Regions from separate parts of the Lysinibacillus sp. UBA6686 genome, predicted to be linked through region 1. Evidence: riboswitches for the same ligand, from Rfam matches in the RefSeq annotation. Region 1 holds a riboswitch; the other holds the start of a gene.

Region 1 (7,585 bases):
ATGCAGCCATCTTAATTGGTTGCGTCTGTCACCCAGTTAGCTTTTTAGGAAAAATCCTTTCTTGGAAGCCTTTGCGTTGGATTGGGTCAAGATCGTACGGGATTTATCTATGGCATTATCCGATTATTGTGCTAGGTACTCCAGTGCGAGAAATAGGTAACCCAGCCTATTGGCGAGTTACTTTACAACTGCTGATTATCTTTACAATTGCAGAACTATCCTATCGTTTTATCGAAATGCCGATTCGTAAGGATGGGTTCCGCTGTTACTTTAGACAGTACTTTGTATTCAATAAACACAAATGGGGAAGCTTCACGCTTGCCAGGAAAATTTCAACCACGCTCATTCCACTTTTCCTCCTAGTATTTTTTACAGGAATGACAGGGGTTGTGGGCGAAGAAAAAATAGAATCGATTGAATCACGGCCAACGACTATTAAAATAGATGGTGGAACAGAGCAGCATTCAACCCATCATGATGCTGAAAAGGAGCAGGAAACATCTCAGCCAGGTTCGTTAAGTGATGAAGAAGAGGGTGTTGATTCAAATACGGATCAAAATGCAGTAGAGCCTGAGCAGGGGGAAAATGAGACAGAAGTTCATGAATCGTATAGTGGAATATTAGCTATTGGCGATTCTGTAATGATAGATATTGCTCCGAGCTTACATAATATCTACCCCAGCATTACGATAGATGCAAAGATTGGTCGCCAAGTTTCACAAGCGGTTAAATTAGCTCCTTATTATGCAAGCTTTAATCAACCAGATAAAGCAGTCATCATTCAGCTTGGAACAAACGGGTATTTTACCAATACACAAATTGATACTCTTTTAAAGGCTTTTTCCAATGCTGATATTTATTTAGTAAATACGCGTGTACCTCGTTCTTGGGAGGGGAAAGTAAATCAAGCATTGCAACAGAAAGCACAGGAATATGAAAATATTACTTTAATTGATTGGCATGCAACTGCAATTAACCATCCTGAGTTTTTCGCTCCAGACGGCGTACATTTAGAGCAAAAGGGGATTGCTTCTTTAACAAATCTAATTCAACAAGCTATAGATGCGATTCATTGATTCGTATAAAAATCATAAATAGCCCGCAAACATTTTTTACAAATATTTAAGTATGGTTGAAACCTTTTTAATGGTTGCCCGTATTACTAGAATACATTTTTAATGAATTGCACTTAAAAAGGAGAAAAACATTTTTGAACTATTGAACAAAACAATTACTTTTTGTCATGTACTTAATTACGATTGCTGATGCATACTACTCAACATTACTGATTGAACCAAAAGCGCCCCCACAGCATCAGACGATTAAAGCATCTGCAATGACAACCATTCAAGTACGGTAGCAAACCTTATAAAAAGAAACAAACAGCAAAAAGCCTGAAGACTTCTATACTTCAGCCTATCAAGCAATTGCTGCAGAGTACTAAGAAGACAAAAGAAAAAATTTATAAAGCTAAGATGGATAGATTAAGTGAAAGACACAGCTATATGCGGGGCTCACCGTTTATTATTTATCACAATCACCGTATACGTTGCTGAAAACAGATGAAACAAAAGCTGCATTTGACTGTGCAGCTTTTTGTTTTGCTTAATATTTAAATGGATAAACCCTTTTTGGATATGATTTGCCCGCTCACTCTCTATTATAATCTAATTGTGTTATCATTTTGCTTTTTAATAGGAATAGTAATATTGATACTAGATGTTTACTTCCTCTTTTAAAGCTTACTACTTCTATAAAGCATAATTCTTTTTGTTAAACTATTTTGAAAAATAGAAATATATGCTAGACTTAACATTAAGTGAATAAGAATTGCAGTATAAAGGTGCTCTTTTAAGAGCTTAATAGGGAATTCGGTTTAAAGCCGAAGCTGTTTCCGCAACTGTAAGTGTAGATGACTACAGAAAATACCACTGTCGAACAAGGAAAAATGCCTTCAGTAGATGGGAAGGTTCTGAATAGGATACACGAGCCAGGAGACCTGCCTTTATTCCATCGTATTAACTCTCTTCGGAAGCTAGGAGAACTTACGGCAAATAGACGGACAGGCAAACTACGTTTTTGCGCCTTTTTTCTGTTTTCCATTAGATGCTTCCCCATTTTGGAGAAGCATCTTTTTATTTTCGAGTTAATTGCAAAAACATTCACGAAATAATAAAAATAGGAGGTTTTACAAATGGTTCGTTTCAAAAAATGGTGGCATTTAGCGTTAGTCCTACTTTTAGCATTTTCGCTCGTAACACCATCAGCCAGTGCAGCAGTATTACAGCCTGTAAGTCAAGAAGCACAATCAGCAGATTTTGATGTTCAGTTATCAGTAAAAGGTTTATGCGGTACTGGTTCATGCCATGAAATTTTAGAAGGAACAACAGTAAATGTTCAAGAAGGGACAACTGCGCTAGAGCTTGTAGAGCAAGTATTAGATGCCGAGGGTATTCCTTATGTAGTAGTTTCTACTCAATATGGTCCATATCTTCAATCAATTGATGGACTTGCGGCAGGCAGTTTAAATGGTTGGGATGGCTGGGTCTACACTGTAAATGGATATAGCCCCAATTTTGGATTAGCTGAGTATGAATTACAGGCTGATGATGTCGTTCATATTTATTACACTACATGGGCTAAATTAGAAACAGCAAGTGTAATTGCAGTAAATGATAACAATCCATCCGTTACGGTAAATTTAACTGGTGATTTATTTACGACACCAAACGGCTCTAATTTAGCAAACTGGACAATTAACACAGGGACAACAGCATTAACAGCTCAGTCAGTTACTATAAATGCAAACCAACAAGCTGTTATTACATTTGCAGGTCAAGCACAAGCAGGTACTATTACCATTACAGCCTCTGCTAATGCTTTATTCGGTAGTTCAGCAAGTGAGCCACTTGAAGTAAAAGTACAATAGCTAGATAAATGGATACTGACAAGATGAATTAATTCAGCTTGTCAGTATTTAATTATTTATAAAGGAAGTGAGTGTTTATATGACTATATGGAAAAAGCAGCTACATATAGCAGTTATTTTTATTTTAATCGTATCGCTATTTTCTCCAGTCACTGCAATTAAGGCACAGCATTTTGAAGGGGATTTACTCGATCCTACTCCAAACATCAATGATATTGAACCCGATGATTCAGAAGAGCAGGATAATGCTACAGAGTCTAAGAATGAAATAGATGTAGAGGATTTAACAGAACAGGAAAAAGCACCGCATACAGATGAAGAAGCTGAATTAGATGATCTTATACCATTAGAAGATGCAGCGGAACTAGCTCCATTAGTAGAAAATGCGCCCATTGCAATTAGCGATATTCAGCTAAACACTGAGGAACCTTTACTATTATTAGTAGGAGAAACATTTCAACTTACTGCCACTAACGCAACAACAGATGATAGTGCCACAGTTACATGGTCTTCAAGCAACTCTGGAATTGCAACAGTTGACACAAATGGGAGCGTAATTGCTCAGGCAATCGGAGAGACAGTCATTACCGCCCAATTAGATGGTGGATCTAAAACAGTTATTGTATATGTTATTTCACCCGAAGCACGGGAGACAATAGATTTTATTATCGCCCTACCTACAATCGAAAGAGCCGATGAAGCAACCTATCAGCTATTACAGCAAGCACGAGTACTAGATAGTAAAGTAAAAGCTCCGGCTCGTACTCTTTTAATCTCCGATAATAAACTACCTTATTTTTTTCAGTTACTAGAAAAAGAAATTGCCTATTTTAGATATTATATGCAAGACCCTAGCAACGCTTTACCTGCACCTGAAGATATAAACTTTTTAAGTGATGAATTGGATAAGAAGTTAGATGCAGTTCGTGAAAGATATAATTCCCTGATTAAAACATCTGGTTATCGAGATCTAAAAAAAATAACAGATCCAGCAGATATACTAGTATTTAATCAAGAACTTGCAGCAAGACAAGTTAAATATGTATTTCTTGTTATCGATGCGCTTCCTAAAATAGAAAATTTAACAATTGATTCAGCAATAAAAGAGCAACTCGATCATGCAAGAAAAAAATATGCTGCTATACCAACAGCAGAACAAAAAAAAGTAGCCAATAAGGAAGACCTTTTTGCAAAAGAAGTTCGATATGTTGAACTGTTAATTGATGCTATTGATATAAATAGCCCATTAGCAGAAGAACAATTAAAAACTGCAAAAGATGCTTTGAAAAAGTTAGCTAATCCAAACAATATACCTGGTGCCTCCAAAGGAGTATCAAACTATAACGACCTCCTTGAAAAGGAGAAAATGATTAATGCAGAGGATGATATTAAACAAGTTATCGAAAAAATCGATGCACTTCCTACTGTAGAGGCACTTACTTGGGCAGACCAATTAAAAGTTCTTGAAGCACAGCAAGCTTATGATAAGCTATTACCTGCACATCAAAGCAGAGTAACAAATTATACCCAACTAGAAGCTTTACAAAAGCGCTTAGTTGAACTACAACCGACAACAGTTGAAATATACAATGCTGTTGCGAACTACTTGACGTCAGGTTCATATGAGCCCGTTTATGGCTCGGAATGGACTATTTTAACATTAGCTCGTGGTGATCATACTGCAAAATATGCAACTTATTATGATAAATATTATCGCAATCTCGTTAATCATGTAAAAGCAACAAATGGGGAAATAGGCACTCAAGCAACAGACTGGGCTCGAGTTATAATTGCTCTCACAGCAATTGGGAAAGATCCGAGAGATGTAGCTGGCTATAATCTAGTTGAAAAGTTATCAGATTTGAGTTTTGCTACAAGCCCTGGTGTCAACTCGTCTATCTTTTCATTAATTGCACTGGATACTTGGGGATTTGAATTACCTAAAACTGCGACAACAACACGTGATAAACTAATTCAAAATATTTTATCAAAGGAAATAAAAAATGGTGGCGGATTTGCATGGAGCGGTACTGATCCTGATCCTGATATGATAGGGATGGTACTTCAAGCATTAGCACCATATCAAAGTAATCCACAAGTAAAGGCTGTAACTGATCGCTCAATCGCTCAATTAGTAGCTATCCAAACCGGTAAAGGTGGCTATATTTCGACAGCGGGCAGCCCGGAAGCTGCTGAAAGCGCTGCCCAAGTTATAACAGCACTTGCTAGCTTAGGCATTGATGCAAATAAAGATAAACGATTCGATAAAGTGATTGCTAATATTATGACATTTAGCTCTGGTGACGGTGGCTTTAAACATGTTCAAAGCCAAACAAAAGCAGATGGTATGGCGACAGTTCAAGTTGGCTATACTCTAGCAGCTTACAACCGTCTTTTAAGCGGACAAACACCGCTCTATAATATGTCAGACACGAAAAACAAGCCGACTAAGCCTGGTGGCGAGGATGGTAGTGATGATGATGAGCCTTCCTCTCCTGGTAACAATGGTAATCAGCCATCCGTTCCTGCTGAAAAAGAGGAAATTGGCTATACAACATTTTCCATTCAAATTTCATCTTCTGAAGTACCATTAAAAACAACAACAACAAAATTATTTACTGGTGAAACCGTTTTTGACGTTTTGCAAAGAGTAGCTGCTGAAAATGGTGTAGCATTAAGCTATCGTCAAACAGAATACGGAACATATATTGACGGAATTGCAGGTGTTTATGAATTTGATCGTGGCCCTTTAAGCGGTTGGATGTACCGTGTAAATGGCGTATTCCCTTCATTTTCAGCGGCGAATTACACATTGTCTCCAAACGACACCGTTGAATGGATTTACACGCTTGACTTAGGAAAAGATATTGGCGGTTATGTTGAAGATGTAGAGAAAACACCTGAAAAGGGCAAAGACATCTTAGATGAAAAAAATAAGGAAGAAGAAAAAGAAAAAACGGACAAGGAAGAAAATAAAGACAGTAAAGTGATCGAAGAAAACAAAGTAAATTCTAAAAATGAAAAAGCAGAGATAGCATTGACACTTGATGATATTCAAAAACATCTTAAAAATCAAAGTAAAACAATTGTGGTTCAAGATGAAAAAGGCAACCAAATAGACATTTCAATATCTGCTCTATCAGACATTGAACTTGCAAAAAATGAAAAAATTATTGCCTCTATGACAACAAATGCAGAAGGCAACCAATTTACTGTTAGCTTTGCCATAGAAGCTACTAACGGTAGATTAAAACCACTTTCAATAAAGCAAGATTACTTAAAGGTTACTTTAGCTGCTTTCGAAGTAAAATCTAACACTGTTGTTCTACAGCTTGTTGGTGGTGAATACAAGCCAGTACCACATAAAATTGTGAACGGCAAAATAGTTCTGTTCTTAAAAGGAAGTGGCACATTTATAGTAACTGAAAGAACAGTCACATTTAATGATATTGCACATTTAGCAAACAAAGAAGAAATCGAGTTTTTAGCGAGTCGTTCTGTCATTCAAGGCACAACTCCAGAAACATTTGAGCCAAATAAACCAATTACTCGTGCACAATTTGCAGTATTAATTAGCCGTGCACTTGGATTACAAGCAACAGGAGAAAATCCATTTAGTGATACTGACGGCAAATGGTATGCAACGGATATCCAAGCTCTGTACGAAGCAGGTATTACGAAGGGTACAACGGCTTCAACATTTAATCCGGAGGCACCAATTACACGTCAGCAAGGCGCAGCATTTATGGCACGAATCTTAGAATATCTAAATGCCGATGTGAAAGCAAAGGGAGAGGTTCATTACAATGATTCTAGCAAAATTAGTGCTGAGTACTTACCTTATATCAAGCTATTAAATAGTCTGGATATTATGACAGGAAAACCGGATGGCTCATTTGATCCAGGTGCTTCGTTAACACGAGGGCAAACAGCGAAGATTCTAAAACGTACGTTAAATATCGCAGACATTATGTAATCATCCGTACTAACCTAAACGCTTACGCTTTTGGGTTAGTCCCTTTTTATAGAATGGAGGTTGTTCAAATGAAACAAAGATTATCATTGCTGATCATGCTACTTGCGCTGTTGCTTATTGCGGTTCCAGTTTCTGCACAGCAGGTATCAACGGCAGAGGCGTATCAGACAACAGGGCAGTTTATCGTAAATAAAGCACCAAACCCTTCTTTTGGTGATGAGTGGTTTATTATTGCCCTTGCACGTGGTGAATATAATGTTTCGAAAGACTATTACGATAAATATTATGATAATGTCGTAAAGCATGTACAATCAGTAAAAGGTGAATTACACAAACGTAAATATACTGAATATTCCCGTTTAATTATTGCACTTACTGCTATCGGAAAAGACCCTACAAATGTAGGTGGCTACAATATAGTTGAAAAATTAAGTGACTTTGACAATGTAGTATGGCAAGGGCCGAATGGTGCTTATTTTGCATTAATTGCTTTAGATACATGGGGCTTTGAGCTTCCTAAAACTGCCACAACGACACGCGAAAAGCTTATTCAGCACATACTAGCAAAGCAATTGCCTGACGGTGGATGGAATTTAACGGGAGCGAAAGCCGATCCAGATATGACAGCAATGGCTATTCAAGCTCTTTCAACTTATAAAGATAGAGCGGATGTTAAGGCA
Region 2 (7,585 bases), on a different contig from region 1:
AAAGCAAGCGCCATTTCAAAGACCCAGGGACGTTCCAGATGAGCACGTTGAAGTAAATCCTCCCGATAAAACATCTCAACAGGGTCCCCATTATAGATGATTTTTCCACCTTCCATAACGATTATTTGATCTGCCCATTCATAGGCTAATGGGATGTCATGGGTGGCCAATAAAATGGTGCGATTTCCGTTTTCTAATTTCGCTAAATATTGCAAAACTTGTGCAGCATAATAATTATCGAGTCCTGCGGTTGGCTCGTCTAATAGTAATACAGATGGCTCCATTGCTAGTACGCCTGCCATGGCTACCCGTTTTTTTTGACCCACACTTAAAAAATGTATTGGTTTATCGAGTAATGCTTCCACCTCTGTTTGTGCAACTGCCCAAGCCATTTTTTCTTCTATTTTTGTAGTTGTCCAGCCGAGGTTCAAAGGTCCAAATGCAATATCCTGCTTTACTGTACCAGAAAACAGCTGATTGTCTGCATCCTGAAAAACAATGCCAACCTGTTGACGTAATTCTTTTAATGCTTTTCTACTATAATGTAGCTGCTTGCCACAAAAGGCTATCGTTCCAGTAGTTGGTTTAAGAATGCCATTAAGATGCTGAAATAATGTAGATTTTCCCGCTCCATTATGACCTAGTAAGGCAATTTTTTTGCCCTTCGGAATTTGGAGTGTAATATCTGTTAGGGCGTGTGTTCCATCTGCATAGGCGTAAGAAAGCTGATTTAGTTCAAAGTAAAAGTCTGTCGTCATTAGAAAAACCCTCCATACACGATGAGGAATAGTAAGATAGCTGCAATACCTAGCCAGTTTTTCATGCTATAGGTTGCATTCTCCTGCCAATAGACCGTTTCGCCACCTCGCGCTTGCATGGCATTATTAAGTTCGCGGCTTCGTTGGAACATTTCAGCAAATAATGCAGCAATAAGCATAGATATAGAGCGTAGCCACTGGGCAGGTGAATGATAACCAAGTCGTGCCTGCTGAGCAAGATGAATTTTTTGCATACTGTCTAAAAAAATAAAAATAAATCGGTATGTTAATTCCACTAGTTCAACAAACAAGGTAGGAATTCTACATTGTCGTAACACATGACAAATAGACTGTACAGATGTTGTTAGGATTAAAAAATATAAACAACTGACACTACCTAGAACGATGAAAAAAAGTTGCTTTGCTGTAACTAAGCTTGCATTGCCCACAAAAATTGTCCAATCATTGAAAGAAAATGCCCAAATATGTGCAGGTAATTCGTTAGCCGCTGGGGCTATTGAAATTAGAATAGATAGTAAGCTAGATAGTAAAAAAAATCCGGGTAACAATAATAGTTTTAAATAATATTTCACAGGAATTTTAGCGCCTATAATGATAAAGGCACTCATTACAATAAATGTAATGAGTGAAATTCGTTCATCTCTCATGATAAGCGACAATAATAATAGTCCAAAAGAAAACAACATTTTTTCTAGCGGATGAACAGACGCTAGCTTATTCATATATGCATACTTATCAATTAGTAACATACTTAACCTTCTTTATGTTTGCCGCGCATTAAGCCAATAAAGTATCCGATAAATCCAGCACCTATAGCAGCTTGTAGTGCAAATAGTAGGCTTTCAATTTCTCCACTTGGTGGTTCCCATAAGCTTTCAAACCATGGTTCGTAGTCAGCATTTATTTCACCGATTGCTGCCTCTGCTTCACCATCTGCTCCTTCGAATTCTGCACCCTTTTGAATGAATAGAGGGATAATTGCTAATAACACAACGATAGCTAGCAGTAATAAGTTTTTTTTCATTCTAATGTGCCTCCTTTGTTGAAAAAACACGTAATGCTTTTAATTCGCTCACATTGTATTTTTTCAAGAAGTTCATCACAACTACGGTTAAAATCCCTTCACTAACAGCAAGAGGGATTTGTGTTAATGCAAAAATACCTGCAAATTTTGTGAATGACGCCATAAAGCCACCAACCTCAGAAGGAAAAGCAAGAGCTAATTGAACAGAAGTGACAATATATGTACCTAAGTCACCAAGCATAGCAGCTAAAAACACAGCTAAGGAAAATGAAAGACCCATTTTTTGAGAGCCTTTAAATACATAATAAGCAATAATTGGACCAACTACTGCCATAGAAAAGGCATTTGCTCCTAAAGTTGTAAGCCCTCCATGCGCTAAAAGTAAAGCTTGGAATAATAATACAATTGTTCCGATTACACTCATTGCTAATGGACCAAAAAGAACTGTACCAAGTCCAACTCCTGTTGGATGCGAGCAGCTTCCAGTTACTGAAGGGATTTTTAATGCTGATAAGACGAAGGCAAAGGCACCTGATAGTCCTAAAATCATTTTTGTTTCAGGGTTTGCATCGATCGTTTTACGAATTGAACGTAATCCTAAAATAATAAATGGAATAGATACAACCCACCAGAAAATGGCCCACTCAATTGGTAAAAAGCCCTCCATTATATGCATGGCGAATGCACGATTTGGCACAAATAAAAATGCCAATAAGAAATAACTAAGCTTCCAGCCTGAGAATTTCAAAATTTCTCCTCCTTACATATAGTTTTTGAATTAGCGTGCGAAAAATAAAAAACACTTCTCCTTATGGGAAAAGTGCATAGCTAAAACAATTAGAATTCGATTCTACTAAGCCGCACACCTATCCTCGTAGGTTGAAACGTTCACATTCTTTTCGGCAGGTCTCCTGGCTTTAGTTCCTCATTTTATAGGCCTTCCCATCCGTTGGACAGTGACATTCTCTATAAAACTCCCTAGTACAGTGGCGGGACCGCGCCGGACTTGAACCGGCTTCCCTTTTAAGCGAAATGATAAGCACTTCGCACCGAAAAAAGATGAAGTTGTGAGATTTCACGACAAAGTGTAACATAATTTTCCATCATGATGCTATCTTTTTTTAGAAAAAATTTTTAAAATTGAGGTACAATCTAGAAAATTCTGATAAAATAAAAGAGAAATTTTTCTTTTTTCTACGAATTTTTTGATGAAATTTTAATGGAAATGTCACAATTTTAGAGAGAAATATTGAAATTTTAAAATTTTAAGATATGATAGAGACAGTTTTAAATTCATGTTAAACAAACAAATTTGATATAAAAACATACATAAGTGCTTGAATATTTTCAAGATAATAGGGAAATTGGTGAAAGTCCAATACAGCCCCCGCTACTGTAATAGCTGATGAAATCGCAAATGCCACTAGTGCAAACTTGGGAAGGCGCGAAAGTAAATGGAAGCTTAAGTCAGGAAACCTGCTTATGGAATGATGCATGCAAACTTTTCGGAGGGAGAAGTTGAAGCAAAGGCGAATACCTGTAATTTATTCGACTTTATTTGGCTTCTACAAAACCTTTACTCTTCGATTAGAGTAAAGGTTTTTCTTGTTCCTAAACGTATTGAGGGGAGAACAACGATGACTACTTGGAATTTAGAGGGGATGCAGACACATCTTTTTATTTGCAATGGCAGTAGCTGTATGAAAAAAGAAGCAGAGGAAATTACGCAAGCCATTCGTGATGAGATACAGTTGCAGGCACTTGATAAAAAAATACATACAACCCGGACACGTTGCAATGGCAGATGTAAGGATGCATGTGTTGTCATTGCTTATCCGCAAGGGAATTGGTACCGTGTGCCAACAACTGAACATGCGAGGGCACTTGTGCAGGATTTACATCATGAGTCACTGCACCATGAACATGTTTTTACGCTTCGTGAGGGCACATTACAGCGCACAGCACAAACAACAGCCATTAAAGGCATCGAAAAGGTGAAAGAGGGGTAACAAAAATGGCGCAAAAAGGAAAGATTTTTGTAGTTGGCTTTGGGCCTGGTGATTTTAATCATATTACACATCGGGCTGTGGAGGCATTACAACAGAGTGATATGATCATAGGCTATAAAACATATGTAGAGCTAATTCAGGACTTAGTTAGTGCAAAATCTATTGTTAGTACAGGTATGACGGAGGAAGTATCTCGTGCACAGGAAGCGGTACGCCAAGCAGAGGCAGGGAATATTGTTTCTGTTATTTCCAGCGGTGATTCTGGTGTATATGGAATGGCAGGGTTAGTGTATGAGGTATTAATCGAGCTTGGTTGGACGGAGGCAACTGGTGTAGAGGTAGAAATTGTTCCAGGTATTTCTGCTATCAACTCATGTGCAAGTTTACTAGGTGCGCCAATTATGCATGATGCTTGTACGATTAGTTTAAGTGACCACCTAACACCTTGGAATTTAATTGCGAAGCGTGTGGAAGCAGCAGCGATGGCAGATTTTGTGATTGCACTGTATAACCCAAAAAGTGGTCGACGTACAAGACAAATTGTGGAGGCCCAACGAATTTTATTAGAATATCGTTCACCTGATACACCAGTGGGACTTGTTAAAAGCGCTTATCGTGACCGTCAGGAGGTTACCATGACAACTTTAGCAGAAATGCTAGAGCATGATATTGGGATGCTGACAACGGTTATTATCGGAAATTCATCAACATTTTTCTATGATAATAAAATGATTACACCACGTGGCTATCAGCGTAAATACACACTTGGTGAGGAGAAGCAGCCATTACGTCCACACCAACGTTTAAGGGAAGAAAATGAGCCATGGGCAATGAATCAAGAAACAGGGGAGGCACGCAATGACTTTGCGGCAGATCCCAACGCTAATCGTATCGAACCCAGTTTAGCCATTTCTCCTAATCCAAAACAAAAAAAAACTTCACTTGAGATGGCGACAGCAGCCTTAGCGATGGTCAACGGAACAAGTGAGGTAAAGGCAACGCCCAAGCTTGTGCAACAAAAAATCGAATCTATCTTTGAGTTAGCTGTGAGCCCAGGAGTAGCCAATAAATTTTTCACCCCGCAACAGATGATGACGCTAGCAGAGGTTGTCGGGGAGGATGGAACGATGGAATACACGCCAGACCATCAAATCCATTTAAAAATTCCAACAACGGAGCCAGAAAAAATTACAGCAAAGCTACTTGAGGTTGGATTCTTACTGGCTCCGATTGGGGATGTACTATCATTAAAGGCTTGTGACTTCTGTTATGGGGAAAAGGCTGATTCGATTCCATATGCCGAGGAGATTCAGAAGCAGCTTGGCGGAATGTCTTTACCGAAAACGTTGAATATTGGCTTTAATGGCTGTGGTATGGCATGCTATCGAGCAGTATTTGATGATATTGGCATTGTTTATCGTAAAAGTAAGTTCGATGTTTTTATTGGGGCAAAGCCAGTTGGTCGTACAGCACATGCTGCACAGCCAGTTGTAGAGGGACTAGAGCCTGAACAACTTATTCCGCTCATTACGGACATCATCGAAGAGTATAAAGCAAATGCCCATCCAAATGAACGTTTGTTTAAGTATTTTAAGCGTGTGAAAAAGATTCTGCATTTTACGTACCAGGACATGTCTTCAAAAATAAAAGTAGAGCCCGCTCCATGCGGTGACTAGTGAGGAGTAATGAGATGAAAGCAATTTTATTTGTCGGCCACGGGAGCCGTTTAGCAGCAGGAAATGATGAGGTGCGTACATTTATCAAGCAAATGGCACCTCGTATTGATGATAGCTTCTTAGTAGAAACGTGTTTCTTGGAGTTTGCTTCTCCAAACATTGAAGAGGGTATAACAAACTGTGTCAAGAAGGGTGCAACAGAGGTGCATGTGATTCCAATCATTCTTCTTCATGCTGGACATTCAAAGCTACATATTCCAGCAGAAATTGAGCATGCGCGTGAACATTATCCACATATTACATTCACATATGGTCAAACAATCGGTGTCCATGAAGAGATATTTGCAATTTTAGAGGAACGTTTAGCTGAAATCGGCTTCAATGCTGAAGAGGAGCAACAGGATACAGCTATATTATTAATTGCACGAGGCGGCAGTGACCCATATGCAAATGGAGACTTTTATAAAATTACACGTCTGCTGTGGGAAAAATTGCCTGTGAAATATGTAGAAAGTGCCTTTATGGGGGTAACGGATCCTCGTGTCGAAGAGGGAATTGAGCGCTGTGTTAAGCTAGGTGCTAAAAAGATCATTATGCTTCCATACTTTTTATTCACGGGCATCCTAATGGAACGCATGAATGGTATGTGTCAACAATTTAACGACAAATATCCAGAGTGTGATATTCAAATTGCTGACTATTTTGGGTATCATGAACGCTTGCAAAATGTGCTACTTGAGCGTATTGAGCAGGCTGTAAATGGGACATCAACAGGGATGCAGGATTTAGAAAACTATCGAGCTTATGCAGCAGTGCATGGTCATGCGCATCATCATCACCATCATGACCACGACCATGATCACGACCACCATGATCATCATCACGAACATGACCACCACCATGAAGAGGAGTCTGTGAAATGATTTTCATGTTAGCAGGGACAAGTGATGCCAGAAACTTAGCTCTTGAAATACAGTCAGCAGGCTATCAGGTAACAGCAACAGTTGTTACTGAGTCTGCAGCCTCTAGCCTTGCTGAGGTGGGTCTACCTCATTTAGTTGGACGGTTAACAGCTGAGGAAATGGCAGCAATTATGACAGAACAAGGCTATCGTTTAGTTGTAGATGCCTCTCATCCTTTTGCTGAGGAAGCTTCAAAAAATGCCATGGCAGCAGCGGAGCAAGCAAATATACCATATATTCGCTATGAACGCGCGCATGAACATTATTCTCATCCTCTTATAACAATAGTAAAAGATTATGAGGAGGCTGCTCACTTAGCAGCAGAAAAACGTGGTGTCATAATGCTAACAACAGGCAGTAAAACGCTTGCGACATTTACGAAGGTTTTACATGGTCTGGAGAATACAAGGGTGATTGCACGTATGCTACCTAGACTCGATAACATGGAGAAATGTGAGGCACTTGGTGTGGCACAAAGGGACATAGTCGCTATACAGGGACCCTTTTCAAAGGAATTGAACGAAGCGCTCTTTCGTCAATATGATGTGACATTGATGATTACGAAGGAAAGTGGCAAGGTTGGCTCAGTGGATGAAAAGCTAGAGGCAGCACTTGCATGTGGTATTGAGACAATATTAATTGCAAGACCAAATATAAAGTATGGCCAGCAATATTCTACATTTACAGAAGTACTACAGGCAGTACAACACACACTTTAGGAGGCAATTCAGATGGATTTTAAAACAGATTTCAAACCTTTAACGGTGGATCCGGATAAAATTTACGATTACAGTTTTTCAATTATAGCAGAAGAAATGGGCGAGCATGATTTTTCAGAGGATGAGTGGAAGGTTGTTCGTCGTATTATTCATGCATCTGCTGATTTTGAGCTTGGTCGTAGCGTTATTATTACTCCAGGGGCAATTGAGGCAGGTATCAAGTCTATTCTTGCAGGTCGCCATGTGATTGCTGATGTGCAAATGATCGAAAGTGGCTCAGGAAAAAAACGTTTCCAAAAGCATGGTGGGGATCTACATTGCTATATCGCAGATGAAGATGTCTCAGTAGAAGCGAAAAAACAAAATACAACACGTGCTATTATCTCCATGCAAAAAGCTGCTAAATTACATGAAGG

The links. Region 1 has a riboswitch for cobalamin ahead of B2R82_RS23775 (DUF4430 domain-containing protein). Riboswitches for the same ligand answer to the same signal wherever they lie in the genome.
Region 2: another riboswitch for cobalamin. It lies ahead of B2R82_RS17050 (energy-coupling factor ABC transporter permease); the one in region 1 lies ahead of B2R82_RS23775 (DUF4430 domain-containing protein).

What each region holds. Positions count from the first base shown of each region.
Region 1 covers NZ_DKJS01000085.1:175,155-182,739, reverse strand. The annotation lists gene B2R82_RS23780 (acyltransferase family protein) at 1-1,076, shown strand, start outside; cobalamin riboswitch at 1,825-2,021, shown strand; gene B2R82_RS23775 (DUF4430 domain-containing protein) at 2,195-2,929, shown strand; gene B2R82_RS23770 (S-layer homology domain-containing protein) at 3,009-6,905, shown strand; gene B2R82_RS23765 (S-layer homology domain-containing protein) at 6,974-7,585, shown strand, end outside.
Region 2 covers NZ_DKJS01000066.1:487-8,071, forward strand. The annotation lists gene B2R82_RS17035 (energy-coupling factor ABC transporter ATP-binding protein) at 1-758, opposite strand, end outside; gene cbiQ (cobalt ECF transporter T component CbiQ) at 758-1,528, opposite strand; gene B2R82_RS17045 (energy-coupling factor ABC transporter substrate-binding protein) at 1,531-1,803, opposite strand; gene B2R82_RS17050 (energy-coupling factor ABC transporter permease) at 1,805-2,551, opposite strand; cobalamin riboswitch at 2,688-2,872, opposite strand; cobalamin riboswitch at 3,119-3,301, shown strand; gene B2R82_RS17055 ((2Fe-2S) ferredoxin domain-containing protein) at 3,441-3,812, shown strand; gene cobJ (precorrin-3B C(17)-methyltransferase) at 3,818-5,488, shown strand; gene B2R82_RS17065 (sirohydrochlorin chelatase) at 5,503-6,411, shown strand; gene cobK (precorrin-6A reductase) at 6,408-7,169, shown strand; gene B2R82_RS17075 (precorrin-8X methylmutase) at 7,182-7,585, shown strand, end outside.